2 regions of the Alteromonas sp. ABE4_545 genome follow, and region 2 is predicted to be linked to the other one. Evidence: predicted binding sites of a transcription regulator. Region 2 holds the regulator's gene; the other holds the start of a gene.

Region 1 (16,612 bases), on a different contig from region 2:
TGAAAGTCAACGCGATCGCGAGATACGTCAACTTCTTCTGGACGCCAAAAGAAACTGATTTGCTTCTCGATAAGTTTCTCAAAAATACTGTGTTTCTGTTGGTCGTAACGGGCAACATTTACTGGGTTACCAAAAAACATTGGTTCGACTAATGGGTTCACACTTTCTTGGTTAAAAGTCGTGTATTTCATCGCTCTCTAATCACTTATTTGCTAAATACGAACATTACGTTAAAAACAGGGGCAGGGTGCATGCTAAATTTTGCATGCACCGCCAGCACAATCGTCATCTTCCTCAATCACCACTTCTTGGGCTTGAGGCTTCTGCTCTTGCTGTTTTACTTCAAGAGAAGCGGTATCTGCCGCGCCGTCTCGCGTGTTGTGATAATAAAGCGTCTTCACACCAAGTTTGTAAGCGGTAAGAAGGTCTTTTAACAACAAACGCATTGGCACTTTGCCATTTTCGTATTTGCTTGGGTCGTAGCTTGTATTAGCAGAAATGGTTTGATCAACAAACTTCTGCATAATGCCACAAAGCTGCAAGTAACCGTCGTTAGAAGGGATATCCCACAATAACTCGTACTTGTCTTTCAAGCGCTCGTACTCAGGCACTACTTGCTTCAACACACCATCTTTACTCGACTTGATACTGATGTGGCCACGCGGTGGTTCAATACCGTTTGTCGCATTTGAAATCTGTGAAGAGGTTTCTGAAGGCATCAATGCAGACAGGGTTGAGTTACGCAAACCGTGCGTTTTGATTTCTTCGCGAAGCGTTTCCCAATCTAGGTGTAATGGTTCATTACAAATGCTGTCTACATCTTTCTTGTACGAATCGATAGGCAAAATACCTTGAGAGTAGGTGGTCTCGTTGAACTTCGGACACGCGCCTTTCTCTTTCGCCAAGTTGTTCGAAGCTTTTAACAAGTGATATTGCATGGCTTCGAAGGTTTTGTGGATCAAGTTGTTCGCACTGAAATCTGAATATTTAACGCCATTTTTTGCTAGGTAGTAAGCAAAGTTGATCACACCAACACCCAATGTACGACGATTCATCGTCGCATTGTATGCTGCTGGAACGGGGTAATCTTGATAATCCAAAAGGTTGTCTAGTGCACGTACAGCAAGGTCTGATAACTCTTCAAATTCATCAAGTGATTGAATTGCGCCAAGGTTAAACGCTGACAACGTACAAAGGGCAATTTCGCCTTCTTCGTCGTTAACATGACTAAGCGGTTTAGTTGGCAAAGCAATCTCAAGACACAAGTTGCTCTGGCGTACAGGCGCTACTTCAGGGTTAAACGGACTGTGTGTATTACAGTGGTCAACGTTTTGCAGATAAATACGGCCAGTGCTTGCACGCTCTTGCATAAACAAGCTGAATAATTCCATCGCCTTAATACGCTTTTTACGAATGCTTTCATCTTGTTCGTATTTCACGTAAAGCGCTTCAAATTTGTCTTGGTCAGCGAAAAATGCGTCGTATAAACCTGGTACGTCTGATGGGCTAAACAAAGTGATGTAGTCGTCTTTCATCATGCGCTGATACATCAACTTGTTGAACTGTACACCGTAGTCTAAGTGACGAACGCGGTTTTCTTCTACACCACGGTTGTTTTTCAATACCAACAGTGATTCTACTTCCATGTGCCAAAGCGGATAGAACAGGGTAGCGGCGCCACCGCGAACACCACCTTGAGAGCAGCTTTTTACTGCCGTTTGGAAGTATTTATAGAATGGGATACAACCCGTGTGGAAAGCTTCGCCGCCGCGGATAGGGCTACCTAGTGCGCGAATACGTCCTGCGTTAACACCGATACCGGCGCGTTGGCTCACGTATTTTACAATGGCACTGGCTGTTGCATTAATTGAATCTAAGCTATCGCCTGTCTCAATGAGTACGCATGAGCTAAATTGACGCGTTGGTGTACGTACACCGGCCATGATGGGCGTAGGCAACGACAACTTGAAAGTAGAAGCTGCATCGTAGAAACGACGGATATAACTCAAACGAGTGTCTTTGGGGTAGTTTGCAAACAAGCAAGCTGCAACGAGAATATATAAGAACTGCGCACTCTCGTAAATTTCACCCGTTACACGGTTTTGAACTAAATACTTACCTTCTAACTGTTTCACTGCCGCATAGCTGAAATTCATATCGCGCCAATGGTCGATATAAGAATCCATTTCTGCGAATTCTTCAGCCGAGTAGTCTGCTAACAAGTGCTCATCGTATTTGCCGTTTTCAACCATCTTCTTAACGTGATCGAAAAGCGCAGGCGGTTCAAAATCACCGTAGGCCTTTTTACGTAAATGGAAGATCGCTAAGCGCGCAGCAAGATATTGATAATCTGGTGCATCAGTTGAGATTAGATCTGCCGCAGACTTGATGAGAGTTTCATGAATTTCTTCAGTTTTAATACCATCATAGAACTGAATTTGAGCTTTGATTTCTACCTGAGAAACAGACACATGTTGTAGGCCTTTAGCAGCCCACGTAATAACCTTGTGAATTTTTTCCAGATCGATGGGCTCTTTAACACCGTTACGTTTAGTGACAGTTAGATTATTGTTCATTATTTACTGGCCGTTATCTGTTAGCGCTTGAAGCGAGGGCATCAATGCCCAGTTTATCGTTTTACTGTTTTTTCTTGCCGTCGGATCGGACGGATCTGAATCGCGCTCTGATGACACTCTGTATTAAGAGAGTTGTGCGTCCGTTTCAGAATAACCACAAGATAGTGAGGTTTGAGCCGTAATGCAACCCAACATCTGGTGGTTATTCAGCCAATTAGACCGAGTCTAAATTCAGGTTAGTGTTGACTCACTTGAGAGTCTTTGATCTACCGTCGTTAAATCAAATGCAAGAAAAAAAATCTTTTTTTGTGATCGTTAAAACAATTTATTACAAAAAATCACTGTTTATAAAATCACGATATATAGTGTTACTATTTGTTTAATATCACTAGATGTTGTGTTAACTATTCAGGTGCAACACAATGCAGTAAATAGTTTACGTCAACGTTTTTATCTGAAAGGTAAAAGGTTTGCATCACGGGATCCATATGTAGCCCGGTGATATCGCGTGCAAACAGATCCGCCTGATCCGTCATCCGCATCAATTCTGAAGGCTTAATAAAGCGGCCGTGATCATGGGTGCCTTTAGGCACTAAACCCAACAGATATTCAGCACCGACAATGCCCATGAGATAAGACTTTATATTGCGGTTTAACGTAGAAAAGAATACATGGCCACCCGGTTTAACCAGTTTGGCGCAAGCCGCGATGATGGAAGCCGGGTCGGGTACGTGTTCGAGCATTTCAAGACACGTTACAACGTCGTATTGGCCAGCGTGTTCTTCTGCGAACACTTCTGCAGGTATACAGTGGTAATCAACCGCCACGCCAGACTCCAAGCCGTGTAGCTTGGCAATTTCTAATGACGCTTCTGCCATGTCTAAACCCGTGACATGAGCGCCGGCTTTTGCCATTGCCTCTGCAAGAATGCCACCGCCACAGCCGATATCGACCACTTTTTTGTCGAAGAGACCCTTTGCGTGCAGTTCGATGAAATCTAAACGTAACGGGTTAATAAGGTGGAGAGGTTTAAATTCACTTTCAGGGTCCCACCAACGGGCAGCAATCTCACTGAATTTTTCTATTTCTTTATGATCAACGTTTGCCATTATGTATTCGTTCTGTCCATAAATTGCGATCAGGGCGATCGAGAGCTTCTTTATGGCGTATAAACATACCTTAAATTAGCCGCAAATGGGACGGCGTATTTCAATATATTCTGTTAGCTGAACAAATTTTATTCGCTCAACACATAAGTCGAAGATTATCGAGATTAAGCGCTACATAATTCCGTTCACCGATGTTATAGTCATGGGTTACTACTATACCCATAATAAGCGATCGCTGCCGACTAAAGCAGTTTGTTCGAGACAGGATTCGAGCAAGAAGGCGGTAAGTGACAAACCTAATAAGGGACCAAGCAGTTTATGACTGATAACGCTAAAGAAATTCTCCCCGTCAATATTGAGGAAGAGCTAAAGAATTCCTACCTTGACTATGCAATGAGCGTTATTGTTGGGCGCGCCTTGCCCGACGTAAGAGACGGTTTAAAGCCAGTGCATCGCCGCGTATTGTTCGCGATGAATGAACTGAAAAACGATTTTAACAAGCCATACAAAAAGTCTGCCCGTGTGGTGGGTGACGTAATTGGTAAATATCACCCACATGGTGACTCTGCGGTTTACGACACAATCGTTCGTATGGCTCAGCCATTCTCACTGCGCTACATGTTGGTTGATGGTCAAGGTAACTTTGGTTCTGTTGATGGTGACTCAGCAGCAGCAATGCGTTACACCGAAGTGCGCATGGCAAAAATTGCCCATGAATTACTTGCTGACCTCGAAAAAGAAACAGTAGATTTTGTACCTAACTACGACGGTACAGAGCAAATCCCAGAAGTATTACCGACAAAAGTACCCAACTTGCTAGTAAATGGCTCGTCAGGTATTGCAGTAGGTATGGCAACTAACATACCTCCACATAACCTAACGGAAGTGATTAATGGGTGTGTGGCGTTAATCGAAGACCCATCAATCGGCATTGAGCAATTGATGGAGTACATTCCCGGCCCAGATTTCCCAACTGCTGCCATGATCAGCGGTAGAAAAGGTATCGACGATGCCTATCGCACTGGGCGTGGAAAGATTTACCTTCGCGCCAAAGCAGAAATCGAAACAGAAGATAACGGTAAAGAAACCATTATCGTTCATGAGATTCCTTATCAGGTTAACAAAGCTCGCTTGATCGAAAAGATCGCAGAGCTAGTTAAAGAGAAGAAAGTAGAAGGGATTTCGGCTCTGCGCGATGAGTCTGATAAAGACGGTATGCGCATTGTTATTGAAGTAAAACGCAATGAGTCTGCGGAAGTTCTACTTAACCATTTATACGCCAATACCCAGCTGCAAACGGTATTCGGTATTAATATGGTGGCATTGGACAACGGTCAGCCAAAAGTCTTTAACCTGAAAGAAGTATTGGAAGCCTTTGTTCTTCACCGTCGTGAAGTTGTTACACGTCGTACGGTTTACGAATTACGTAAAGCCCGTGACCGAGCTCACGTATTGGAAGGTTTGGCCATTGCGTTGGCTAACATCGACCCAGTTATCGAGCTGATCAAGGCTTCACCAAGCCCTGCTGAAGCGAAGAAAGGCCTAGTTGCACAAGGTTGGGATTTAGGTGATGTTGCCGAAATGCTTGAAAGAGCCGGTAACGATGCTGCTCGCCCAGATTGGCTAGAGCCAGAGTTTGGTATTCGCGACGGCAAATACTACCTGACTGAGCAACAGGCTCAGGCGATTCTTGACCTTCGTTTGCACAAACTGACGGGTCTTGAGCACGAAAAAATCTTGGGCGAGTACAAAGAGTTACTCGAACAAATCGCCGAGTTACTTCACATCCTAGGTAGCCCTGAGCGACTAATGGAAGTGATTCGCGAAGAACTAGAAAAAATCCGTGATGAATTCGGCGATGAGCGTCGTACTGAGATTACAGCGGCAAGTCACGATATTGATATTGAAGACTTGATTGAACAAGAAGACGTAGTGGTAACCTTGTCTCACGAAGGCTACGTGAAATATCAGAAGCTTTCTGATTACGAAGCACAGCGCCGTGGTGGTAAAGGTAAAGCTGCAACTCGTATGAAAGATGAAGACTTCATCGAGAAACTGCTTGTTGCAAATACTCACGATCATATCTTGTGCTTCTCTACACGCGGTCGTTTGTATTGGTTGAAGGTTTATCAATTACCACTGGCTAGCCGTAATGCACGTGGCCGTCCGATTGTGAATATTCTGCCGCTAGAAGCCGATGAGCGTATTACTGCTATCTTGCCAATTAAAGAATTCACTGAAAACAACTACGTACTCATGGCAACAGCCAATGGTGTGGTTAAGAAAACCGATTTGAGTTCATACTCTCGCCCTCGTTCAAGCGGTATTATTGCTGTTAACCTCAACGAAGGTGACGAATTAATCGGGGTAGCGATTACCGATGGCAATGACGACATTATGTTGTTCTCTGACGAAGGTAAGGTGGTTCGCTTTAACGAGAAAGCGCGTGATTCTGAAACGGGCGAAGTGAAGCGCGACCCTGAAACCGGTGAAGAGATTCTGGCACTACGTCCAATGGGCCGTACTGCAACAGGTGTTCGTGGTATCAAGCTGCAAGAAGGTCAGCGTGTGGTATCACTCATCGTGCCTCGTGGTGATGGTGCTATTCTTACCGCAACGGAAAACGGTTTTGGTAAGCGTACGCCGCTAGCTGAATACCCAGCCAAGAGCCGTGCTACACAAGGTGTAGTATCAATCAAGGTAACAGAGCGTAACGGTAAAGTTGTTGGTGCTGTTCAAGTTGATGAAAACGACGAAATCATGTTGATCAGCGATATGGGTACGCTTGTTCGTACTCGTGTGAGCGAAGTCTCTACGGTTGGTCGTAACACACAAGGCGTTCGATTGATCCGTACCGGTGAGAATGAAAGCGTTGTGGGTCTTCAACGTATTGAAGAAGTTGAAACCGACGAAAAGTTTATTGAAGACGGGGAAAACACCGTTGAAGAAAATGCTGCCGCAGATCAAACGACTGACGGCAATGAGCAAACGACAGAAGAATAAAAGCGAGGGCTTCCCGCTTAGGCAGGAAGCGTAGTCGTCATAATCCAACAAGCGGCTTAAGCCGCTTGTTTTTTCATAGCCACACTTCGTTTTTTATAAACGGTTTGTGGATGTGTCATTAAAGGTGTTGAACAAAGCTCATGAAAAACGTGTTTAATTTTAGTGCTGGGCCAGCCATGCTACCCGCACCTGTAATGGAACTGGCTCAATCTGAGTTTACTAACTGGCATGATACCGGTTGTTCTATTATGGAAGTCAGCCACCGTGGCGCTGACTTTATTGAAATCGCCGCGCAAGCGGAGCAAGATCTTCGCGACTTGCTAAATGTCCCAGACAATTACAAGGTGCTGTTTTCTCAAGGCGGTGGCCGAGGTCAATTTGCCGCTGTACCGCTAAACTTGTCAAAACCTGACGACCTATCACTTCACTTAGTGACTGGTTCTTGGTCTAAAGGTGCAGTGAGCGAAGCCAGTAAGTACAACAATGCGCAAGTCATGGGCGAGTCGGTTGAACAAGATGGCTTGCGTTATGTACCACGCGTTACAGAATCTCAGGTAGATCAATCCGCTGCTTATCTTCACTTTTGTCCAAATGAGACGGTAGACGGTGTTGCTTTTGATTGGTTGCCTGAATCTGGCAAAGTGCCACTTGTAGCCGATATGTCTTCTACTATTTTGTCTCAGCCACTAGACGTATCTAAATACGGTGTGATTTATGCTGGCGCACAAAAGAATATTGGTCCTTCAGGTCTAGCCGTAGTGATTGTACGCGACGACCTTATTGGTCAGTCTCAGAACGTTATCCCATCAATTTTTGATTATGCCTTGATGGCGAACAACGACTCTATGTATAACACACCTCCCACGTTCTCATGGTATCTGGCTGGTTTGGTCTTTAAGTGGATCAAAGAGCAGGGTGGTACAGAGGCTATGGCAGCAAGAAACCAAGCGAAAGCTGAACTGCTGTATGGTGCAATCGATGGTTCAGGTTTCTATCGAAACACTATTCACGCTGAAAACCGCTCACGCATGAATGTGCCATTCCAACTACATGATGCAAACTTGGATAAAGTGTTCCTTGAAGAGTCTAAAGCCGCTGGATTGCTAGCGTTAAAAGGTCACCGTTCTGTAGGCGGTATGCGCGCAAGTATTTATAACGCTATGCCAATCGAAGGTGTTCAGGCGTTAGCTGATTTTATGAGTGATTTTGAGAGGCGCCACGGATGAGTCAGGTCGAGCAGTTAACCTTACACCCAGTTGCATCTATCAGTGGTACGGTAAATGTACCGGGTTCAAAAAGTTTGTCTAACCGAGCGCTCTTGCTTGCGGCCCTTGCCGACGGCGAAACATTAGTTACTAACTTACTAGATAGTGACGACATTCGTCATATGCTCAATGCACTCACCGAACTAGGCGTGAGTTATTCCCTTAATGAAGACCGTACTGAGTGCCGCGTAACCGGCTTAGGCGGTGTTTTCACTACCGATAGTCATAAATCACTGTTCTTGGGTAACGCAGGAACGGCAATGCGTCCTTTGTGTGCGGCTTTAGCTGCATCCAATGTTGATGTTACCCTAACCGGCGAGCCTAGAATGGAAGAGCGTCCTATCGGTGATTTAGTTGATGCCCTTCGACAAGTGGGCGCGTCGGTCGACTATCTTAAAAATGATGGGTATCCACCGCTTCATATTAAGGGTAAGTGGCTTCAAGGTGGTGACATGACTGTTGATGGCAGTGTGTCTAGCCAATTCCTCACTGCCGCACTCATGGCAGCACCTCTGATGGAAGGTGAGACACGCATTCATATCAAGGGTGAGTTAGTCTCTAAGCCTTATATAGATATTACCCTAGACACAATGGCGAAGTTTGGTGTTACCGTTGAAAACCAAGACTATGCGCATTTTGTCATTCCTGCGGGTCAGCGCTACGTTGCTCCAGAACGCTTTTTGGTTGAAGGTGATGCATCGTCGGCGTCTTACTTCCTTGCGGCAGGTGCAATTAAGGGCGGTACGGTTAAAGTAACGGGCATTGGTAAAAACAGTATTCAAGGCGACATCCGATTTGCCGATGTGCTTGAAGCGATGGGCGCAAAGATTGAGTGGCATGACGATTGTGTGATTGTTCATGGGCAACCGCTTAAAGGTGTAGATTTAGATATGAATCACATTCCTGATGCAGCCATGACCATCGCCACAACCGCACTCTTTGCAGAAGGCACCACAGCAATCCGCAATATTTATAACTGGCGAGTGAAAGAAACCGACCGCTTAAATGCGATGGCGACTGAACTTATGAAGTTAGGTGCTACGGTCGAGGAAGGGCACGACTATATAGTGGTTACCCCGCCTGAAAAACTCACCCATGCAGCAATTGATACGTATAACGATCACCGTATCGCTATGTGTTTCTCATTGGTGAGCTTAAGTGATACACCGGTGACAATTAACGACCCAGGTTGCACCGCAAAAACCTTCCCAGATTATTTCACGCGATTTGCCACAATCTGCCATTAAGAAGTCACTTTATACCGTTAACATGCAAGATTAACGGAATATCACGCAATGACGTTTGATATGCGTCATTGCGTATTCGCCCTATACGCGTATAATTGCGCGCGATTTTTACAACAATTTAAAATATCTGGAGCAGGTATGCATCCAATACCCGTGGTCACAGTTGACGGCCCGAGTGGTGCAGGAAAAGGCACCTTAAGCAGTTTACTGGCAGAAAAACTTGGTTATCACTTACTCGACAGTGGTGCGATCTATCGCGTGTTAGCGGTGGCAACACTTCATCATGATTTACCAACCGATGATGAAGAGGCTATTGTGCCGTTAGCAACTGGCTTAGATGTGAGCTTTGAAACAGAAGACGGGCATCGCCGCATTGTCTTAGAAGGCGAAGATGTCACCGATGACATTCGCACTGAAGAAGTCGGCGCGGTCGCTTCTTCTATCGCGGCGTTACCGCGAATTCGCGAAGCTTTGTTACGCCGTCAGCGCGCATTTCAGGAATCGCCGGGGTTAATCGCTGACGGTCGAGACATGGGAACCGTGGTTTTCCCCGATGCAGGGGTAAAGATATTTTTAACAGCCAGTGCCGAAGCTCGCGCCCAGCGTCGCTTTGACCAGTTGAAAGACAAAGGCATGGATGTTAATATTGCGCGCCTTTTAACCGATATCAAAGCCAGAGACGAGCGAGATATGAATCGTTCGGTGGCGCCATTGGTACCGGCTGAAGATGCAATTGTAATAGATTCAACGGATTTGGATATTAACCAAGTCTTTGATAAAGCAATGGAAATTGTTAAATCGCGCAGATAATTCTGGCGAACATTTTACATTGTGCCCCTGAACTTCAGGACCTGTCATAACAGGATGTAATGACGAAATTTAATAACCCCTCGCTTACCGGATTGAGGCGTGGATATCAACTTTATTGAAAATTTAAACCTATGACTGAAAATTTTGCACAACTTTTTGAAGAAAGCTTACAGGAACTAGAAACTCGCCCAGGTGCGATCGTTAAAGGTACTGTTGTATCAATCGACAAAGACATCGTTCTTGTTGACGCAGGCTTGAAATCAGAAAGTGCTATCCCAGCTGAACAATTCAAAAACGCTGAAGGTACGCTTGAAATCGAAATCGGTGACACTGTTGACGTAGCACTAGATGCTGTTGAAGACGGTTTCGGTGAAACTATCCTATCTCGCGAAAAAGCGAAGCGTCATGAAGCTTGGGTTGAGCTAGAAAAAGCTTACGAAGATAAAGCCACTATTAAAGGCGTTATCAACGGTAAAGTTAAAGGCGGTTTCACTGTTGAAGTTAACAGTGTACGCGCGTTCTTGCCTGGTTCATTGGTTGACGTACGTCCAGTTCGTGACACTACGCACCTTGAAGGCAAAGAGCTTGAGTTTAAAGTTATCAAGCTAGATGCAAAACGCAACAACGTTGTTGTTTCTCGTCGTGCAGTTATCGAAGCAGAAAGCAGTGCAGAGCGTGAGTCACTTCTTTCTAACCTTGAAGAAGGTCACGAAATCAAAGGTATCGTTAAGAACCTTACAGATTACGGTGCATTCGTTGATTTGGGTGGCGTAGATGGTCTTCTACACATCACAGATATGGCTTGGAAGCGCGTTAAGCACCCAAGTGAAATCGTAAACGTTGGTGACGAAATCAACGTTAAAGTTCTGAAGTTCGACAAAGATAAGCAACGCGTATCTTTGGGCATGAAGCAAATGGGCAACGATCCATGGCAAGAAATTGCAAACCGTTACCCAGAAGGCACTAAGATTTCTGGTGCAGTAACTAACCTAACTGATTACGGCTGCTTCGTAGAAATCGAAGATGGCGTTGAAGGTCTAGTTCACGTTTCAGAAATGGATTGGACTAACAAGAACATCCACCCATCTAAAGTGGTTAACCTTGGTGACAATGTTGAAGTTATGGTTCTTGAAATCGACGAAGAACGTCGTCGTATTTCTCTTGGCCTTAAACAGTGCATTGCTAACCCTTGGGAAACTTTCGCATCTTCTCACGAGAAGGGCGACAAAGTGTCTGGTAAGATCAAGTCAATCACTGACTTCGGTATCTTCATCGGTCTTGACGGCGGCATCGACGGTCTTGTTCACTTGTCTGACATTTCTTGGAATAAGACAGGCGAAGAAGCGGTACGTGACTATAAGAAAGGCGACGAAATCTCTGCAGTTGTACTACAAGTCGACCCAGAGCGTGAGCGTATTTCTCTAGGCGTTAAGCAGATTGAAGAAGATCCTTTCAATAAGTATCTGACAGATAACAAGAAGGGTGCTATCGTTAATGGTACAGTTACAGCTGTAGACGCGAAAGGCGTTACCGTTAACCTAGCAGAAGAAGTTGAAGGCTACATCCGTGTTGGTGACTTGTCACGTGACCGTGTTGAAGACGCAACTGAAATCGCTAATGTAGGCGATAGCATCGAAGCGAAATTTATGGGCGTTGACCGTAAGAACCGCGTTGTTAACCTATCTGTTAAAGCTAAAGATCAGGCTGACGAAAAAGAAGCTATCGATAAAGTTAATCAGCAAGAAGATGTTGGTTTTGCCAACGCGATGGCTGAAGCTTTCAAAGCTGCTAAAGGCGAATAATAATCTGCTATCAGGTGTACGGTTAACGTACACCTGTGTTATGTAGCTGTTTGGAACTTATTTGACATAGAGGTTAATATGACCAAGTCTGAGTTAATTGAGCGGCTAGCGGATCAAGCTCGCCATATTCCTGCTAAAGAGCTTGAAACTGCAATTAAAGAAATGCTTGAACAGATGGCGCAAACCCTGCAAAAGGGTGATCGTATCGAGATTCGAGGTTTTGGTAGTTTCTCTCTACATTACCGTGCACCTCGTGTTGGGCGTAATCCTAAGACGGGCGAAACCGTAAAATTAGATGGGAAATATGTGCCACATTTTAAACCGGGCAAAGAGTTACGTGACCGGGTTAATGAGGCTGTAGCTTAACTACTTGAAAAAAAGCACTGTTTATCAGTGCTTTTTTTATGCCTGATGATGTAAACAGGACTCGCATTTTGCTATCCTGAAGGTAACTTATATTTCAGGGTTCTTGCATTGAAACGATTGTTCTCACTTATTCTCATTGTATTGATACTTGGGTTTGCCATGTTAGTTGGCTCTCAAAACGATACTGTAGTGAGCGTGAATTATCTGATTGCCAAATCTGATATTCGATTATCTACACTGATTGCCATTACCCTAGGCTTAGGCGCTGTTATTGGTTGTTTGATCATGATGACCAGTTGGTTGGCGCTTCGCGTCAAAGTGATTTCTCTTAACGCTAAACTAAAAAAATTGTCTAAAGAAAATTAATTATGCTGGAACTGTTGTTTTTACTCTTACCGGTTGCAGCAGGTTATGGCTGGATTATGGGTCGCAATAGCGTCCGTCAAGCACAGCGTAAACAATCTAGCATTCTCTCCAAGCACTATTACAAAGGCCTGAATTTCCTGCTTTCTGATCAACCCGACAAAGCGGTTGATACCCTGATCAAAATGATCAATTTAAATAGTGATACAGTGGAAACCCACATTGCGATGGGAAATTTTTTTCGTCATCGCGGCGAAATTGACCGCGCCATCAAAGTCCATCAGAACCTGGTTAGCCGAGACGAAATTCAACCATCACAACGCGAAAACGCATTAATGGAATTGGGGCGTGATTATACCCAAGCAGGGTTTCTGGAGCGCGCCGAGAACGCATATTTACAACTACTGAATAGTGATAAGCACTATTGGAATGCCCAACAACAGCTATTCAGTATCTATCAAACAACCAAAGAATGGTCTCGAGCCATTGAACTCGCAGAGCGTATGGTGGGTTGTCACGGTGATAACGACGATGTGAGTGAAAAGCTCTCTCATTTCTACTGTGAAGAAGCACAAATAGCGCTCGATGGCGGTGAGCTTGAACAAGGGCATAAGCTCCTTCAACATGCCGTGAACGCAGATGCTCGTGCAGTACGACCATGGTTAATGCTGGGTGAACTTGCAATAGAGCAGGGCAACCATGAAGACGCATGGTATTACCTAGCACAAGTCGCTGAACACGATTTATCCTGGTTTGGCGAGGCTATCCCTAAATTAGAAAGTGTTGCCGACAAGACTGGTGAACACGAACGTTTAGAAACACTGCTAAAAACCCATTGGCAACAATGTGCGTCTAGTTATTTGGCGATGGCAAATATTCTTGCTCAGCGAGGCGAAACCGATGAAGCCGCGGCTTTCTTGCTGTCGCAACTACAAAAAACACCCACAATGAAAGGGTTTAAGCGCTTAATGGAGTTGCACATGCAACTGCAAAAAGACAACCCAGCATCAACTAGTTTACAATTGTTGTCTGAGCTCGTAGAGCAACAAATTAAACAGCGCCCCAAATATCGTTGTGGTAGCTGTGGATTTTCCGGTCATAAACTTTATTGGTTATGTCCATCGTGTAAAAAGTGGGGCTTGGTGAAACCCATCAAAGGCCTCGACGGAGAATAAGTTATCCCCATGCAAGATACTTCACTCGTTATCGTAGCGCTAGATTTTGACGATCTCGCTAAAGCTAACCAGTTTGTCGATTCAGTCGATCCTCAACAATGTAAACTCAAAGTGGGCAAGGAAATGTTCACGCTTTTTGGCCCTGAATTTGTCAAAAGCTTGGTGCAAAAAGGATTTGATGTGTTTCTCGATTTGAAGTTTCACGATATTCCCAATACGGTAGCTAAAGCTTGTAAAGCGGCAGCCGAATTAGGCGTGTGGATGGTTAACGTACATGCTTCAGGTGGTGAAGTGATGATGCGTGCCGCGAAAGAAGCCATCGCTAACTCATCAAATCCAAGTACAAAACTGATAGCGGTAACCGTACTGACTAGTATGGATGAAGCCCAGCTCGCTGATGTAGTACCCAATACAACACCTGCAGACCAGGTGAAGAAATTGGCAGCCTTGACGGCAAAAGCCGGATTAGACGGTATTGTGTGTTCTGCCCAAGAAGCGGTAATGTTGAGAGAGTTTCACGATGAATCTTTCTTGTTGGTTACACCGGGTATTCGTCCTGCTGGTGCTGACGTAGGTGACCAAAAGCGGGTGATGACACCTGTTGATGCTATTACTGCTGGCGTGAGTTATTTAGTGATGGGTCGTCCAATTACTAAGGCTGAAAATCCATTAGCCGTGCTTAGTGACGTTAATACGAGCTTAAGCGCGTTATAAAAACAATTATTGGTATCAAACAAAAAGCCCTGTACCGAATATTTCGAGACAGGGCTTTTTAGTATGCTAATTACGCTTTGTTTAGCTTAATGCTTGTTCTGCAGGTACGTAGGTGAGGTTAAGTTCTTCGCCTAGTGCGTCGACTACCGCTTTATATGTCACTTTACCTTCGTGAACATTTAAGCCGTTCAATAAGTGCTTGTCGTCTAGCATGGCTTGACGAGGGCCTTTATTGGCTAATGCCAAACCAAATGGCAAGGTGGCATTATTTAGTGCCATAGTAGAGGTGCGAGCAACACCGCCAGGCATATTAGCTACACAGTAATGTACTACATCGTCAACCATGTATACGGGGTCTTGGTGTGTTGTCGCTTTTGATGTTGCGAAACAACCGCCTTGGTCAATGGCAACATCTACCAACACCGAGCCTTTTTTCATTGCTTTGATGTGGTCTTCGTTAAGTAGCTTAGGCGCTGCCGCACCTGGAATAAGTACCGCACCAATTACGAGGTCAGCCGTTGAAGAGTAATGCTCAATAGCATCAACTGTTGAATACACCGTATTCACTTGGCCATTAAAGATATCGTCAAGTTGACGAAGACGAGGTAGAGAGCGATCGAGAATGGTCACATTCGCACCTAGGCCTAGGGCCATTTTCGCTGCTTGTGTGCCCACAACACCACCACCGATAACTAATACTTTACCCGGAGCTACACCTGGTACGCCGCCTAGCAAAGTGCCGCTACCGCCGTAGGCTTTTTCCAAATAATGTGCGCCCGCTTGAATAGACATTCGGCCGGCTACTTCACTCATTGGTGCAAGAAGGGGTAATCCACCGCGATCATCAGTCACAGTTTCATACGCGATACAAGTTGCGCCAGATGCTACCAATAGCTTGGTTTGTTCTGGGTCTGGAGCAAGGTGAAGATAAGTGTAGAGTGTTTGGCCTTTGCGCAACATTTTGCATTCATTCGGCTGTGGCTCTTTCACTTTCACAATCATTTCCGCAGCTGCGAAAATCTCTTCGGCTGTTGCAGCAATAGTTGCGCCAGCATCAACATACATTTCATCTGTGAAGCCGATTGCGTCACCTGCCAGCGTTTGCACCATAACTTGATGGCCATGAGCAACGAACTCTTTCACTGCCGCAGGGGTTAAGCCAACGCGGTATTCGTGATTTTTTATTTCTTTTGGTACACCGACCAGCATAATCGCACTCCTATAAAATGTGCTTGGATGATTTTATAAAATTATAAAGATGCTGAGTATAGATGAGAGGAAAGGGAATTAATTGCTGAATATTGCGAATTACTGAGGTAATATTTTGTGAAAACCAATATTGGTAATATTTTATATGCTAGTAAAAACTCCAAAACACCTCGACAGAATAGATAGAAACATACTTTCTGTATTGCAAAAAGATGGACGAATTTCCAATGTGGATCTCGCTAAAGAAGTGGGGCTTAGCCCAAGCCCTTGTTTAGAAAGGGTAAAAAGACTTGAAACCCAAGGTTACATAACGGGATACCACGCTACCGTTAACCCAGAGAAACTTGGGGCGGCCATGTTGGTGTTCGTTGAAATCACACTAACGAAAACATCGGTTGATATTTTCGCAGAATTTTCTGCTGCGGTACAAAAGCACGATGATATTCAAGAGTGTCACTTGGTTTCAGGTAATTTTGACTTCTTGCTCAAAGCGCGTGTTGCAGACATGTCGAGCTATCGGCGTCTGCTAGGAGATACACTTTTGCGCTTACCTGGGGTGAGTGAATCACGTACCTATGTGGTGATGGAAGAAGTAAAGAGCACAACAATGCTCAGAATTAATACCAAATAAGCGAGAATATAGGCTTAGCCAATACCTTTGTGGTAGGCTAAATGCCAAAGAAAAAGATGGCGGGTTGTTTGCATTCAGCGTAGTTTCATTTTTGATAAGCAATACTGTCGATAATTCAGCATGTGACTGAAATTAGGAAAAGAATTTAGGGTTATGGCGCGACTATCTGGTGTTCAACGTATTTTCGAAGCGGGCATGATTTTTACCTGCGCGTTTGCGTTTTTTCTGCTTTTGGCATTAGCCTCTTTTCATCCTGGTGACCCAGGTTGGAGCCAAGCTGGCTTGCAACCCGACATTCATAATTGGGTGGGGGCAACCGGTGCTTGGACCGCCGACTTGTTG
Region 2 (16,612 bases):
CTTCACGCTTAGGCTCCGATTACTGAATCAAGCTCAGCCATTACGTTCACCATTTCTAGCGCACCTAATGCTGCTTCTGACCCTTTGTTACCGGCTTTTGTGCCAGAGCGCTCAATGGCTTGTTCGATAGAATCTGTGGTGATGACACCGAAAGAAACAGGGATAGAATATTCAAGTGATACTTGAGCTAGGCCTTTGTTGCATTCGCCAGCGACGAAATCGAAGTGAGGTGTACCACCGCGAATTACTGCACCCAATGCAATGATGGCATCAAATTTACCGCTTTCTGCCAATTTTTTCGCAGCAACCGGTAGCTCATAAGCTCCAGGTACACGTACCAAAGTGATATTCTCATCACTGACTTCGCCGTGTCTTTCCAACGTATCTAATGCGCCTTCTAACAGACTCTCAACAACAAAGCTGTTAAAACGAGACACTACAATTGCAAATTTTTTACCTGTGGCTCTGATATTGCCTTCAATTACCTGCATCACTTAAACCCTATTTTCAAAACGGCGCGAAGTATAGCACACCTTCAACGAAACCCAATGTATTAGTCGTGGATATACTCAACAACTTCCAGTCCAAAACCCGATAAAGCGTGATACTTAATCGGTTTGCTCAGCAAGCGCATCTGTTTAACGCCCAAGGTAGCCAAAATTTGACTACCAACACCCACTGTACGCGATGAACCCTGCCAGTTTTTACCTGTGGGTTGCTCGCCACGATCTTCCGCAGCAAAGCGTTGCACTTGCGTTTCAATGTCTTCGTCTTTGCCAAGCAGCACTAAAACTCCGCCTTCTTTCGCAATGCGCTCCATCGCTTGGGGAAGCGTCATAGACCGATTAATCGCACGCGTAGAGCCCAACAAATCACTCAGTGTATTTTGTAAGTGAACCCTAACTAATGTGGGTGAGTCCTGTTTAATCTCACCGCGCTTCAATGCAAAGTGTAGTTGATTGTCGATGACATCTTTGTAGGTGTGTAATTCAAATTCACCAAATTCTGTGGGCAAGGTACATTCGGCCACTTTTTCAATTGTGGTTTCATTGAGGTTACGGTATTCAATCAAATCGGCAATCGTACCAATTTTCAAATCGTGTTGTTTAGCAAACGACTCCAGTTGAGGGCGACGCGCCATAGAGCCGTCTTCATTCAGTATTTCCACGATAACCGCGGCCGGTTCGCAACCCGCTAACCGCGCTAGGTCAACGCCAGCTTCGGTATGACCGGCTCGGTTGAGTACACCACCGTCTTTGGCGATCAACGGGAAAATATGGCCCGGCTGAACGATGTCTTCCGCCTTCGCGTCTTTGTTAACGGCGGCTAAAATTGTGGTGGCTCGGTCGGCCGCCGAAATGCCTGTTGTCACGCCTTCTGCCGCTTCAATCGATACGGTAAAGTTCGTAGAAAACTGCGCTTGGTTTTTATCTACCATCAAGGGTAATTTCAACTTACGGCAGCGTTCTTGTGTCATAGGCAAACACACTAAACCGCGAGCGTGCGTTACCATAAAGTTGATCGCTTCAGGCGTCACGTGCTCAGCCGCCATGATTAGGTCGCCTTCATTTTCGCGGTCTTCATCATCCATCAGGATAACCATTTTACCCTGGCGAATATCTTCAATAATTTCTTGGCTTGTATTAAATGTCATATTTTCTTATTCAATCGTAGGGTGGGGTTTAACGTTTTAAAAAACCATTTTCGGCTAAAAAAGCCAAATCAATATTCGACGTTTTTTCTGCTTGAGCAGCTTTATCACCGAGCATTAAACGCTCTAAGTAGCGGGCGATAACATCAACTTCTAAATTGACCTTTGACCCCACTTTATATTCACTCATGATAGTTTCTTGCAAAGTATGCGGGATAATCCACAGCATAAACTCCGCACCATTCACTTTATTCACGGTTAAGCTAATACCGTCAACGGTAATACTGCCTTTGTGAGCAATATATTTAGCTAATTCGTCAGGCGCTTTAACCCAAAATTCGATGTAATCGGTATGATGAATAACTTGGGTGATTTTACCCACGCCGTCAACGTGGCCAGACACAATATGACCACCAAAACGGCTGTTAACCTGCATGGCTTTTTCCAGGTTAACAGGCATGCCCGGTTGATAATCGGCAAACCCCGTTAAACGAATGGTCTCTGCTGATACGTCAACACTGTAACTTGATTGGTCAAAATCCACCACGGTGAGACACACACCATTGGTCGCAATACTGTCTCCTAGCGCGACATCAGACATATCCAGCTTTCCTGCTGATACGGTTAATCGAATATCTTCGCCCCGGCGATCCATCGATTTGATGGTACCCAAGGCTTCAATAATGCCGGTAAACATACGTCTACTCCGGTTGAGAAATATGTTGGTGAGCGTGAGGGGTTAAGTAGGTCATTTTTATATCTTGCCCTACCTGTACAACCGTTTGAAGCGACAGTGACAGGACACTATCCATGGTTTCACGCTTATCAATTAAAAACATGTCTTGTGCATCAGGCCCCATTATCTTGGCCGCTTGATACACAATCACTTCATCCACTAACCCTTGCTCCAGCAAGGCGCCAGTGAGGCCTGAACCTGCTTCTACCCACACTTCATTATGGCTAGCACGGCCGAGTTCATCCAATAATGCTGAAAGAGAAATGTGGGCGTGTTCGTCAGAATCAAGCGCTAAATGCTTCACCGACGGGGAAAATACCTGATTAGGTGGCTGATTCGACACTAGGGTAACGGGATGACCGTCGTTGAACATCTTCAATGTGGGTGACAATACCCCCTTGCTATCTATTACCACACGCTCGGGTTGTCGCAATTCGGTTAGGGGATAATCGGTTAGATCAAATTCTGTGGCGCGAACTAACAAGCTTGGATTGTCATACTTCGCCGTACCACTGCCAGTTAACACGACACATGACGCTGCGCGATGACGTTGCACATCTTTTCGGGCAGCAGGGCCTGTAATCCATTGGCTCACACCATTTTGCAATGCCACCTTGCCATCAACTGAGCTTGCCATCTTCACCGTCACCCACGGTTGTCCTTGGACCATGCGCTTGATAAAGCCTCGATTGAGCGCTATTGCCTCTTGCTCCATCACCTGCGTAGTAACGGCAATACCCGCATCTGTTAGCATTTTAAGGCCTCGACCACTCACTTGAGGATTGGGGTCGGTCATGGCGACCACCACACGAGCAACCTTAGCTTTAATCAGCGCTTCGGCACACGGAGGTGTGCGGCCATAATGGCTACAAGGTTCTAAAGTGACGTAGGCGGTTGCACCTTGTGAGTGTGATTTTGCTTGCGCCAAAGCATGGACTTCAGCGTGCGGAGTGCCAGCTTGAATGTGAAAACCTTGGCCCACTATTTCATTATTGGGCGCTACAATCACGCACCCTACTCGTGGATTAGGCGAAGTGGTATACCGGCCTTTACTGGCAAGTTGAATGGCCAATGCCATATAGCGGTAATCTTGCGCACTGGCGGTTTGACTACCCACCAAAAACGATGCTGTCATGGTGATTAATCACCTAATTTTGCTATTTCTTCACCGAACTCGCGAATATCTTCAAATGAACGATAAACCGATGCAAAGCGCACATAGGCAACTTTGTCGAGTTCCTTGAGGGCATCCATAATGAGGCTGCCGAGCAATTCACTCTCTACTTCTCGCTCTCCGGTGGCACGGAGTTTAGACTTCAGAGAAAGAATGCATTGCTCGACACTTTCTGTATTTACAGGGCGTTTTTCTAACGCACGCTGTAAACCTGCGCGGAGCTTTTCTTCGTTGAAAGGTTCGATAGTGCCGTCGCGTTTGATCACTCTTGGCATGACCAGCTCGGCACTTTCAAACGTGGTAAAACGTTCATGGCACTGAGCACATTCGCGACGGCGACGCACCTGATGCCCTTCCGCCACCAACCTAGAGTCGATAACTTTTGTTTCCTGTGCGGAGCAAAATGGGCAAAACATAGTGAGTCCTCTCTATCTGTGGCCTGTGGTATCACAGGCCATGTCCTGTATTAACTAGTGCTTATGGGTATACAGGGAAGCGTGAGCAAAGCTCAATTACTTCGTTCTTAACGCGTTCTACAACGCTTTCGTCACCCATGTTGTCCAAGATATCACAAATCCAGTTTGCAACTTGTTGCGCTTCAGCTTCGTTGAAACCACGGCGTGTGATTGCTGGAGTACCGATGCGCAGACCGCTAGTAACAAATGGAGAGCGTGGATCTTTTGGCACTGAGTTTTTGTTTACTGTGATGTTGGCGCGGCCAAGGGCAGCATCAGCATCTTTACCAGTAATATCTTTATCAATAAGGTCTAACAAAAACAAGTGGTTGTCAGTACCGCCAGACACGATTTTGTAACCGCGTTCTTGCATTACTTTGCACATGGCTTTTGCGTTGGTCACAACCTGTTGTTGATAAACTTTAAATTCTGGCTCAAGTGCTTCTTTGAACGCCACCGCTTTTGCAGCAATAACATGACACAAAGGACCACCCTGATTACCAGGGAATACTGAGCTATTGAATTTCTTGTACAGATCTTCATCGCCACAGGCAGACAAGATCAAGCCGCCACGAGGGCCTGCAAGGGTTTTGTGCGTAGTGGTTGTAACAACGTGCGCGTGAGGTAGAGGGTTAGGATAAACGCCCGCCGCTACCAAGCCAGCAACGTGCGCCATGTCTACCATCAGGTAAGCGCCTACTTTGTCCGCGATAGCGCGGAAGCGTTGCCAGTCAACAATACCAGAGTAAGCAGAGAATCCACCAATGATCATTTTTGGCTTGTGCTCTTCAGCCAAAGCTTCTACTTGATCATAATCGATTTCCCCCGTCTCTTCGTTCAAACCGTACTGTACCGCATTGTAGGTTTTACCAGAGAAGTTAACGTGAGAACCGTGTGTTAAGTGACCACCTTCAGACAAGCTCATGCCCAATACCGTATCACCTGCGTTAAGCAAGGCCATAAATACAGCTGAGTTGGCTTGTGAACCCGAGTGAGGCTGCACGTTTGCGTAATCTGCACCGAAAAGCTGCTTAGCGCGTTCGATGGCTAAATCTTCGGCAATGTCTACATACTCACAACCGCCATAATAGCGCTTGCCCGGATATCCTTCCGCGTACTTGTTGGTTAACTGAGAACCCTGCGCTTCCATTACACGTGGGCTACAGTAGTTTTCAGATGCAATAAGTTCGATGTGTTGTTCCTGACGCTGCGTTTCTTTATCAATAGCGGCGGCTAATTCAGGATCGAAATCGGCTATGTTCATTTCGCGGGGTAACATGAAGGCTCCTTAACTGCGTTTCTATGGCGATAACGAGTCGCATATTCTAGTCATTTTGGGCGCTATGTATACTGCTTTATCGCAGAATTGTCATAATTGTGTACAGCAAACAAAACGAATCGCGCCCAAGCTGTGTTTATTCACCTTTCTCCAGTGCTTTCACACGTGAATACAGGCTATCTAACTGTTTATTTCTGACTACGTTTTTACGCCACTCTCGGTTCTTCATGGCGGGTTGGCCAGACGAATAAACGCCAGGTTCGGTGATATCTGTCACCACCATTGTGTATCCTGTCACCTGCACGCCATCACAAATGCTCAAGTGCCCGCTTATACCGCATCCACCTGCAATAATGACATATTTACCGATGGTAGCACTGCCTGCAATACCCGTGGCGCCGCAGATACAAGAATGGTCGCCAATGACACAGTTGTGGCCAATTTGCACTTGGTTATCAATGATCACATTTTTACCAATGCGTGTGTCATCTAATGCGCCGCGATCAATCGTCGTCGACGACCCAATTTGGCTGTCGTCGCCAATCACCACTGAACCGGTTTGAGGGATCGGCAACCAAGTGCCTTGGTCATTAGCATACCCGAAGCCGTCAGCACCAATCACGGTTTGACTGTGTACTCTCACGCGCTTACCAATACGAACGCGATGATAAATTGTGGTGTTGGGATGAATGACACTGCCATCGCCTATTACAGCACCTTCACCGATGTACACATTTGCCCCGATAACCACATTGTTACCCAAGATGACATTTTTCTCGATAACAGCATGTGGGCCAATGGCGACGTTGTCACCCAGTGTTGCACTATCGTCAATCACCGCGGTCGCGTGTTTTGACGTAGCCACAGGAGGTGTGGTGTCAAACAATTGGGCAATGCGCGCAAAGGCCGCATGCGGGTTGCTATGCAGCAAACTGGCACCCGTGTATTCGTCTGCGTATTTAGGGTGGATAATCACCGCCCCAGCATCGGTAGAATCGAGTTGTGGTTTATACTTAATATTAGTCAGAAACGATACTTGGCTGTTTGTGGCTTTTTCTAAGGTGTTCACACCGTTCAATTCCACACTGCCGTCGCCCTTTACATCACCGCCAACTTGTTCGGCTAGCTCTGTCAGGGTAAAAGAAGACTTGGTCATAAAAATACTATCCCTATGCCTGAATTGGTTGTCATCCTACTTGATTTTCGGCTCATCGTCGCCTTTCCTTTTACTCAGCCTAGATAAATGTTCAGTTTTCCACCGGTTACGGTGAAAGTTATAGTCAATACTGGCTGATATTGATTACAATAACCCTTTATTTTTGCCAAGGACATGACATGTCTCAATACGTATATTCGATGCACAGAGTGGGTAAAATAGTCCCACCAAATCGACAAATTTTAAAAGATATCTCTCTGAGCTTTTTCCCTGGCGCCAAAATTGGTGTACTCGGTCTAAACGGCGCTGGTAAATCAACCTTACTGCGCATCATGGCAGGTATTGATACCGAAATTGAAGGTGAAGCTCGCCCACAGCCCGGCTTGAAAATTGGTTACCTTCCTCAAGAACCTCAATTAAATGAAGACAAAGACGTACGCGGTAACATTGAAGAAGCCGTCGCTGATGTCGCTCATGCCCTTAAGCGTTTGGATGAAGTATACGCCGCTTATGCTGACCCTGATGCAGATTTCGATGCATTGGCAAAAGAACAAGGTGAATTAGAAGCCATCATTCAAACCAAAGACGGTCACAACTTAGAAAATGCCCTTGAGCGTGCAGCCGATGCCTTGCGCCTACCGCCTTGGGATGCCGACGTAACCAAGCTCTCTGGTGGTGAGCGTCGACGCGTAGCCCTGTGTAAGCTATTGCTTGAAAAACCAGAAATGTTGTTACTCGACGAACCAACCAACCACTTGGATGCAGAATCAGTAGCCTGGTTAGAGCGCTTCCTACACGATTATGAAGGCACAGTGGTAGCCATTACCCACGACCGTTATTTCTTGGATAACGTAGCGGGCTGGATATTAGAACTTGACCGTGGCTACGGTATTCCATGGGAAGGCAACTACTCTTCATGGCTTGATCAAAAAGACAAGCGTCTTGAGCAAGAAGAACGCGCTGAGAACGCTCGTCAAAAATCAATCAAGCAAGAACTTGAGTGGGTACGCACCAACCCTAAAGGTCGTCAAGCCAAGAGCAAGGCACGTATGGCACGATTTGAAGAGTTGTCGAGTGGCGATTACCAAAAACGCAACGAGACTAACGAACTATTTATTCCGCCAGGTGAGCGATTAGGTGACAAGGTCATTGAAGTAGAAGGCTTGGGTAAATCATACGGCGACCGCCTGTTGATCGACGACCTCACCTTTAAAGTGCCTAAAGGCGCAATCGTGGGCATTATTGGTCCGAACGGCGCTGGTAAATCAACCCTATTCCGTATGCTTTCTGGCAAGGAAGAAGCGGACAAAGGTTCTATCACTGTGGGTGAAACGGTACAGCTTGCTAGCGTTGAGCAGTTCCGCGACCACATGGACGAGAACAACACGGTTTACAAAGAAATTTCCGACGACCAAGACATCATCCGTATTGGCAACTTTGAAATTAATAGCCGCGCATATTGTAGCCGCTTTAACTTTAAAGGTACTGACCAATCAAAATTCATCAAAGATTTGTCGGGCGGTGAGCGCAACCGTGTGCATTTAGCGAAGCTATTAAAAGCTGGCGGTAACGTGTTGCTACTGGATGAGCCCACCAACGACCTTGACGTTGAAACACTGCGAGCACTGGAAAATGCGCTGCTTGAGTTCCCGGGTTGCGCCATGGTTATATCGCACGACCGTTGGTTCTTAGACCGCGTAGCCACGCATATTATGGACTACCGCGATGAAGGTAAGATTAATTTCTACGAAGGCAACTACACCGACTACGAAGCTTGGCTAAAAGACACTTATGGTCAAGATGTGGTTGAGCCACACCGTTTGAAATACAAGAAAATCGCCAAATAATCTGGTAGAACCCTCATTGATAAAAGTCGGGAAAGTATTCGTACTCTCCCGACTTTTTTGTTGGTGAAAATAGCGCTACACTAAACGTGATAACATCTTCAGTGGTGAGAGATAATGCGTCAAGAACAACGGCAATTTACACGTATTCCAATCAACTTCAATGGCACGCTCTCCGCGCAGCAAAACACGTGGCCGGTGACCATACTCGACGTATCGATTCAAGGCTTTAAAGTGCAAGTGCCTCAAGCGGCATTGGGCCATGCACATTCACAATTCACCCTTACGTTAAAACCAAATGATGAAAGTCCGGCCATTGCCTGCGCTGTGTTACTAACATACACCGCTGACGCTCCCAACCACCAAAATTCGACCACTATTGATACCGGCATGAAAATTGTGAATACCGACGTTAATTCAATGGCCGATTTACGGCGTTTATTATTGCTCAATAGCGGCAAACAGACTTTGGAACAACAAGAATTAACCGCCCTACTGGATCATATTTTCGCGTCGGCGTAGCTCTCGCCCACCCAAACTGACACTAACTGACATTTAATAACACTACCTTATTGTTTTTGCTAAACATTTACAGCATGACACATAGGGGTTACTGAACATCTTCGATAAGCTCTTGCTCTAACTGTCAACTCAATGACCCACAACTAAAAGCAAGAGAATGCCATGACATTTACGCGTAAGTTTTTACTCGCCACACTTTGCCTGCCCGGTTTAGTAGCATGCGGAGGCTCAAGCTCATCGTCTGATGATGAGTCTGAAACCAGCACAGACACCACTATTACCGTTATGGACGGATACCTTACTGCCGCTCAAGTCTATATAGACAGCAATCAAGATGGCGTGGCAGACAGCGACGAATACATTGGTGATACTGACGAGAATGGCGAAATCGTGATCACTGAAGCGCAATCTGCTTATGCCATTATTGCTAACGTCGTTGCGGGCGAAGCGTTTGATGCAGACAGAGTGGGTGTTGTGACTCGTTCATATACCCTGGCTGCCGAGGCGGGTAACGTTGTGGTGACGCCTTATACTACCCTCGCATTCCATTCTGATTATACGTTAACAGATATCGCCAACGAATTAGATCTAAACAGTAACAATTTGTCTGGCAACTACATTTCTTTGAAGTCGACGTCTTCTCGAAAGAATTCATCTACTAAAATTCACGCCGTCGCCCGTGGGTTAGCGGATGATATGGCTATTTATGGCAGTGATTACGATACCGACGCCTTAATGACTTTGTTAAAGACGCAAATTACCGCAGTGGAAAGCTACATTAATACCTACGGCTATGACGCGGTAGATTTAGTCACACCGCGGATCATTGATGATAGTGTCACTATTGTGAACAATTACACTACGCTCAGTGATTACTTGGGCGCTGGCGAAACATGGTATGTCAACCACACCAATAGCGCTGTACAAGCCTCTGACGGCGAGACAGCGCTGACCTTTGACGTAGAAAACAAGCAATTTGAAGTGTACGATCAAAACGACACTTACACGGAAACACGAGATTATCTGATCGATGACACCAGTCTGGTATCAACCGGCAGTCAAACCGACACCTTTATGGCATTAATGCCATCAATCGCATTGAATTTTGATACCCTTTCTGGCGAATTGGAAATCTGGAGTGAATCCAGCATCGACTACCCTTTCGAGGCCCAGTTACTTACCAGCACGGCATTCTCTGGCCAGACGTGGTATATGTTAGTAGACAGCAGTAGCACATCTACGCCGAGCCTGTTAAATGTCACTTTAGACTTTTCTGAGTTGTCAGACTCGCCTACTGGCACCGTTACTGCCACTGACGACGACGGCACCGTTGAAGGTAGTTATTATGTTACCACCATCACTCATGATGACCTGGGCGTAGTAGCCCCACTTTACCTTCAATTTGATTCAGGGCTAGACAGCCTAGCGCTAACCAAAGTCACTAGCATGGAAGACATAGAAATTTACTATGATTTAAATGCAAGCAAGTATGTTATTTTCACGACCAATCCTGATTTGGCGGCGTATCTAGCCGACACGATTAACGGTTAAGGTAAACCGCAAACAGCGCGGTTGTTCATAAGCAAAGAACAACCGCTTTATCATCTCGTATCACGCGAAACATTAAAGGGCGTCTAACGCCTCACTCAATTGACTTACCCCAATCACTGACAATCCCTCGATAGCTTGTTTAGGGGCGTTGGATTTTGGCACAATGGCACGTTTAAAACCGTGTTTCGCTGCTTCAATCAAGCGCTCAGTGCCATTGGGAACCGGGCGAATTTCACCAGCCAGCCCCACTTCGCCAAATACAATAAGCTCCCGTGGCAAAGCGTTATTGCGAAAGCTCGAAACCATCGCCAATAGCAGAGCTAAGTCAGCACTGGTTTCCGCGACTTTCACGCCGCCAACCACATTCACAAATACATCTTGGTCGTTCATCTGAATATTACCGTGGCGGTGCAACACAGCCAGTAACATGGCCAATCTGTTTTGCTCCAACCCCACGGCGATACGGCGAGGATGACCCACTTGGGAGTAGTCAACCAAGGCTTGAATTTCAACAAGCAATGGCCGAGTGCCTTCCCAAATCACCATAACACTGGATCCCGGCGCCTGATTGTCGCCACGGCTTAAGAAAATAGCTGAGGGGTTATTCACTTCTTTCAGCCCCTTTTCGGTCATCGCAAACACGCCAAGTTCATTAACGGCGCCAAAACGGTTTTTGTGGCTACGCAGGGTGCGATACCGACCGTCGCTGTCTCCCTCCAGCATCATGGAACAATCGATACAGTGCTCTAGCACTTTCGGGCCAGCTAGATTACCGTCTTTGGTCACATGACCTACGATAAACATAGCAATGTGATGTTGTTTAGCGAAACGCGTGAGGTAAGCTGCGCTCTCTCTTACTTGCGACACACTGCCGGGCGCCGACTGCACATCAGATACATGCATTACCTGTATAGAGTCAATAACCATGACTTGAGGTTTAACGGTTAACGCCAACTGACAAATCGTCTCCACATTGGTTTCCGCAAGCATTTTCAATTTGTCGTTCGGTAAGCCCAAACGATTAGCTCGCATTGCCACTTGTTGCAGTGACTCTTCCCCTGTAACGTACAAAGCAGTATTGACTGCCGCTTGTTTACACATCACCTGTAGTAACAGGGTGCTTTTCCCTGCTCCCGGCGAGCCACCAATCAACATGGCCGAGCCGGGTACAATACCGCCACCTAATACTCTATCCAATTCTTTAAAGCTAGAGCCGATACGCGGTAGCGCCGCTAAATCAATTTCATTCAGGGTTTCGATCTTACTTGCGGTTTGGCCTGCATAACCGGTTAAATTTTCTCTGCTTCTGGCAGCTGGACTCACGACAAATTCAGAAATCGTGTTCCATGCCTTACATTCGGTACACTGCCCCTGCCAGCGGGGAAACTCGGCGCCGCAGTCAGAACAGACATAAGCGGTTTTACGTTTTGCCATAAATTCATTTTCTCATCGCACTTTTACCGCTATTCTATCTTAATAAGCGATAAGTGGTAGAGCGTCAGCCTGAATCAGTGCCTTAGGCTAGATTTTGATGATAAACCCATCAAATTTGGTCTAACATTCAACTGATTGGATTTCCTGCCGATACCCCTAATAGTCACAAACCGACGAGATATGCAGTAGCACATGAGCCAAGATTTGCAGCGATACGCGCACATTATTGAAAAACTAAAACCCCTGGCTCGGGAACCTGAGTTCAATCAGGCGCTTTTAAAGATCGCCAAAGACCTGCCGCGTGAAAAACAATTTCTGATAAAAATGGAAATTAAGCGCTTGGCTCGTCCGTGTTTGCGTTCTGTGGATTTGCGTGGTCAAGTTGACGGCGAATGCCGTTTGCATGAACACGAAGGTATTCAACATTATCTCGACGATGTCGCAATTGAAGAGTTTGAGAAACAAATCCGTATTTTTGGGCGTTATTGTTTTGGTGTGTATGAAGCGATGCTTCGTACCGAGAACAATTTTAAGGTCATGCGAGACAGGCAAGACAGCCAAGCTGACGTCGAAGAAGACCGACAACAGCAAAGTTTGATCAAGTTCGATGTACCTGAAGTAAGTTTATTGCGCTACATCCGGCGCGGTGAAGAACGGATGAACTTTGCGATTGCACTTGAAGTCTTCACCAAAAATGGTACCAGCGTACGGGCAACCAGTGTAGATATCTCCTCTCACGGCGTGCGAATGAAATTGGTAAATAACAATTATGACTTTACCAAAGATGAAAAAGTCTCTGTTCATTTTAGGGGCTTAGAAAGTGAGTTTTCATTAGATAAGCACACTGGTATTGCCTACATTGTGCTTAAGGTTGTCGAAGAGCGAGACAAAACGTATGTCATGCTCAAACGCAACGAAGATATGCCCAATGGTGAATTTGATCACTTTTTAGAAAACTTTATCCACGGCAATAAACGCCGTTACAAAGTGAATTTGATTAACACCATAGACGCCATCATTAACAAAACCTGTGAGCAGTATTTTTCACCCAGCTTCCCTACACTGCCTATTTTTGTCGACTGGATTGACGATGGCCCAATACCTCGATTTGCCATGGCCAACGAAATTAACCGCAGTGTCATTTCGTACTGGTCTGATGAAGAGGAAAATATTCGCTTAGGGTATCTGGTTAACCGCGCTCGGTTGAGTTATCTCATTGGTGAATATCGCAAAGGCCAAGAAGCGGCCATGTACGTTTACGCGTTTAACCATCTGCAAAAAGGTAAAGTCTATTTTTATTCTGCGTCTAACATCGATCTGAAAAAAAATGATGCATTAAGAACACTCTTCCTAGGTTTTGGCGCCAAAAAGGTCAGTTGGCGCGTATTTAAAATTACCATCGCAGAAATAGACCCAGAAGATGCTCATGCGCCCTTGTCACTTCCCGACTCAGTAGGGAACAAAATAAAACGCCAAAACACGCCGCCCGCGCCGCGTTTAATGGCAAAACTGAAGAATTTAAAATACGTAGCGCAAGTGACAGATATTACCTCTGAGTATGGTCAACAGGTGTATTATCACTTTAAGGTTAACAAGCAAGAACTCAAACAGCTGCGTTTATTTGGTCACCCGCGCAACCGTTTGCCTGCAGAAATCAAAGCATTTAAATATAAATTTCACGATCAACGCATGGAAGCGCGGTACTTATTGCGCTCGGTTGTCAGAGTAGAGATTCTTGATGACTTAATCATGGGGGTGAGCGAAGACATTTCAGTCAGTGGCCTGCGCCTTGAGTTAGAAGGTGAATACCACGGCGATTTAGACGTTCGTGTGATTATTGGCTTCCCGCGTTTACAAGAAATTACCAAAAAACACAACGTAATGAATTTGCATTACAAAGTGGTGAACGTGAGTGAAGACGGAAAAATATTACACCTTAGAGCGGTATCAGGTGATGAAGGACGATCCGCTCGCGCATTTTTTGACGAGCTAATAAAGAAAAACCGTAACCACTTAGAAACCTACCCTGATGAGGAAGAAATCCCGGGTATTGGGCATGCATTACGCTGTATCAACGCGAGAAACATACCTACCCTGTCTTTTATTTTAAGTAAAGAAGGGGCCAGATATCACCCGCAGGTCGCGGCGATTTCTCCAAACGAAAACAGAATAAAACGCCTGTTGACCACGTTTGCATCGGAGCAAAAAATAAATTTAGAATCGTTTTTCAGAGACAGAAACCACGACTCTCAGCAAATACAGCAAAGCATTAAGCAAATTAAAGTTGAACACCAACCCTTACACCACGAACTGTATTTGGCGTTCAACCCTACAAAACGCGATCCGAGGTTGGCAATTACGCCCCGCTATAGCAATACCTTCCGCACCCATGAAGCGAGACTACAGTTTATTCGTGAAGCAATACAACAAGGGCAGTTTATCGCCTTGAGTGTGCACTTATCTACCACCACGAAACCAGACCTCGACATGTTACAGGCCGAGATCAATTACATTAGTGTTTATGCGCTACACCGGGCGAAAGAGCTCGAAGAAAAGTTATGGGCTATTGGCGCCTGCGTACACGCCGTAGATATTACGGAAGAAGTACTTAGCCGCTACAATATCCCAAATGACATTATTGAAGCCAACCAAACACAATTTAAAGACAAGTAATGCTATTTATACCACGGTTCACCGTACCAAAGGCAGACGCCTCGGGTACGGATGACCAGTGTTATTCTGCGGCTAAATAATACAGTAAACTATCTAACCCACCGAACCTAATGGCTACATCAGCTTTGTCGTTAACGATAGGTTTAGCATGAAACGCGCATCCTAGCCCCGCAACTTCCATCATTTTCAGGTCGTTGGCACCATCACCCATCGCGATGGTTTGCGCTTCACTAATGCCCCATTTTTCGGCCAGTTGCTGCACGACTTTTGCTTTAACATCAGCATCGACAATGTCACCCACAACTTCACCGGTTAATATCTCACTCTCTTCGGCCAAAGTATTGGCAAAGGCGGCATCCAAAGATAGTCGCTCTTTTAGGTAGTTCGCAAAATAGGTAAATCCACCAGAAGCAATGGCGATCTTCCAGCCGTGAGATTGCAAGGTTTTTACTAGCTTGAGTAGACCCGGCATTAAGGGAATTCCGTCTCGTATCTGTGCCAACTGACTCACTGGTACGCCTTTCAAACACGCAACCCGAGTAATTAAACTTTCACTGAACGCCAACTCACCTTGCATCGCTCGCTCAGTCACAGCCGCTACTTGCTCGCCTAACCCTGCAAGTTTGGCAATTTCATCAATACACTCAATGCCGATCACTGTGCTGTCCATGTCCATCACCAACAGTCCCGGTTTGGTCAATACGGGCTGCGAATTCTGAAAAGCAATTTCTGCATGAAACTGCTTGGCAACTTCGTTAATTAACTCATTTAGGGTGGTTTGTGTAATTCCTGTGACTTCAGCCACAGCGACCATATGACGGGTCTTATCATTTAGTGGGTGAGCGCGCCAATTCAATACATCTAAATGACTCGAAAGTGCATGTTGTATGCCTGACAGTTGCGCCAGCGTTAGCGCTTGTGATGAGACAGTGAGGCGACCACTACTTTGCGAATAGGCACGCTTTTGAGCAGTAGACCATTGATTACCATCAAATATGAGCTGTTGTTCAGGGTTATCCAACAGAGAGGCCAAATAGGAAGATTGATTGTAACTTAATGCTTGGTCTACGAGCTGACTCACGGGTTTTCCAAATAGTAAAAATGAGGGTTTCAATCCTAACCAAAGACGCCCTTAGATAAAATACCGATTATTGAAATTTTAAGTCTATTCTATTGAGTAATAGGCAAACTTGGCATAAGCGATAAACTCATGCAAACTTAACTGATGTTTTTCAGCACCATTAAACCTCAGAGTGAGAAAGCATGAGCGATAGCTTATCATCAACAAAAGCGGAGCAAAGCATAGTTCCTCCTCAACACGTTCATACTTTCTACGCCGTTATCAAACGCGTCATCAACTTCATCATTATCCTATCCTTCACGCTACTACTGGGTTATTGGGTGTTTGAGACCAATCAATTTTATCAAAACTGGTTAAACCCGCGAACCGAAAATCCAAATGAAGCAGTTATTCAACACTACAGTCGGCTACTTGCACCTACGACCTTTGCTAACGACAGCACAAAAATAGCACCCGTTTTGGCATCTTTAGCTAATGACGAAAGAGTAATACAAGCAAGTGTTTATCGCTTTGACGCTACGCCAATTGCTCAAACAACGGATTACCAGCCCTTACTCTCATTATTACAAAGCGAACAATATGTCAGCTTGTCGGCGCACATAGGTGAGATTTTGTATGATGAACACTTGGTGGGTTTTTTGCGTGTTGTCATCAACAATGAAAAACAACAAGCCAAACGCGAGGAGCAAAGTACGACCTTAACTCATCAATTTTTACTATTAGGTTTATTGGGCTTTATATTGGGAGGCTACGCGGTAAAAGGTTTCTATTCGTTGAGAAGACGCATTATTCGCAAATAATTATGAGACGTCTGTATCTAATAACACCAATGCATCTAGTAGCACAGAACTTAGCGCCTGCTATTTCTGTGCCCGTTCATACGTAATTGTACAACCTTTACTTAAGTCACTCTCTGTATCTAAATAAGGATGATACAAAATAGTAAGTAGATTTAACGCTATCTTTTTAGTATTCGACGTATATAAACCATTAAAAAAATTGCAAAAATAGTAAATATAGGAGGCTCAGAAGCATCAGTTACACTTATGTCGGCGA

The links. The regulator NrdR, encoded in region 2, represses ribonucleotide reductase genes. The targets are predictions, from matches to a motif close to AAACACNANATNTNGTGTTT.
Region 1: the regulator NrdR is predicted to act here: its motif matches at 2,761-2,780, upstream of nrdA (class 1a ribonucleoside-diphosphate reductase subunit alpha).

The regions. Positions count from the first base shown of each region.
Region 1 is NZ_JBSWYY010000029.1:17,704-34,315, reverse strand. Features, by position in the region: gene nrdB (class Ia ribonucleoside-diphosphate reductase subunit beta) at 1-191, opposite strand, end outside; gene nrdA (class 1a ribonucleoside-diphosphate reductase subunit alpha) at 255-2,576, opposite strand; gene ubiG (bifunctional 2-polyprenyl-6-hydroxyphenol methylase/3-demethylubiquinol 3-O-methyltransferase UbiG) at 2,981-3,685, opposite strand; gene gyrA (DNA topoisomerase (ATP-hydrolyzing) subunit A) at 4,004-6,688, shown strand; gene serC (3-phosphoserine/phosphohydroxythreonine transaminase) at 6,829-7,914, shown strand; gene aroA (3-phosphoshikimate 1-carboxyvinyltransferase) at 7,911-9,200, shown strand; gene cmk ((d)CMP kinase) at 9,339-10,010, shown strand; gene rpsA (30S ribosomal protein S1) at 10,142-11,812, shown strand; gene ihfB (integration host factor subunit beta) at 11,891-12,178, shown strand; gene ACXAH6_RS17690 (LapA family protein) at 12,287-12,544, shown strand; gene lapB (lipopolysaccharide assembly protein LapB) at 12,547-13,716, shown strand; gene pyrF (orotidine-5'-phosphate decarboxylase) at 13,726-14,430, shown strand; gene ald (alanine dehydrogenase) at 14,512-15,639, opposite strand; gene lrp (leucine-responsive transcriptional regulator Lrp) at 15,785-16,270, shown strand; gene ACXAH6_RS17665 (DNA translocase FtsK) at 16,424-16,612, shown strand, end outside.
Region 2 is NZ_JBSWYY010000007.1:15,019-31,630, forward strand. Features, by position in the region: gene nusB (transcription antitermination factor NusB) at 1-6, opposite strand, end outside; gene ribH (6,7-dimethyl-8-ribityllumazine synthase) at 9-491, opposite strand; gene ribBA (bifunctional 3,4-dihydroxy-2-butanone-4-phosphate synthase/GTP cyclohydrolase II) at 554-1,654, opposite strand; gene ACXAH6_RS08635 (riboflavin synthase) at 1,683-2,348, opposite strand; gene ribD (bifunctional diaminohydroxyphosphoribosylaminopyrimidine deaminase/5-amino-6-(5-phosphoribosylamino)uracil reductase RibD) at 2,353-3,522, opposite strand; gene nrdR (transcriptional regulator NrdR) at 3,528-3,977, opposite strand; gene glyA (serine hydroxymethyltransferase) at 4,039-5,295, opposite strand; gene lpxD (UDP-3-O-(3-hydroxymyristoyl)glucosamine N-acyltransferase) at 5,432-6,451, opposite strand; gene ettA (energy-dependent translational throttle protein EttA) at 6,631-8,298, shown strand; gene ACXAH6_RS08665 (PilZ domain-containing protein) at 8,413-8,817, shown strand; gene ACXAH6_RS08670 (hypothetical protein) at 8,980-10,368, shown strand; gene radA (DNA repair protein RadA) at 10,441-11,802, opposite strand; gene ACXAH6_RS08680 (PilZ domain-containing protein) at 11,995-14,475, shown strand; gene serB (phosphoserine phosphatase SerB) at 14,537-15,556, opposite strand; gene ACXAH6_RS08690 (AhpA/YtjB family protein) at 15,739-16,356, shown strand; gene ACXAH6_RS08695 (hypothetical protein) at 16,515-16,612, opposite strand, start outside.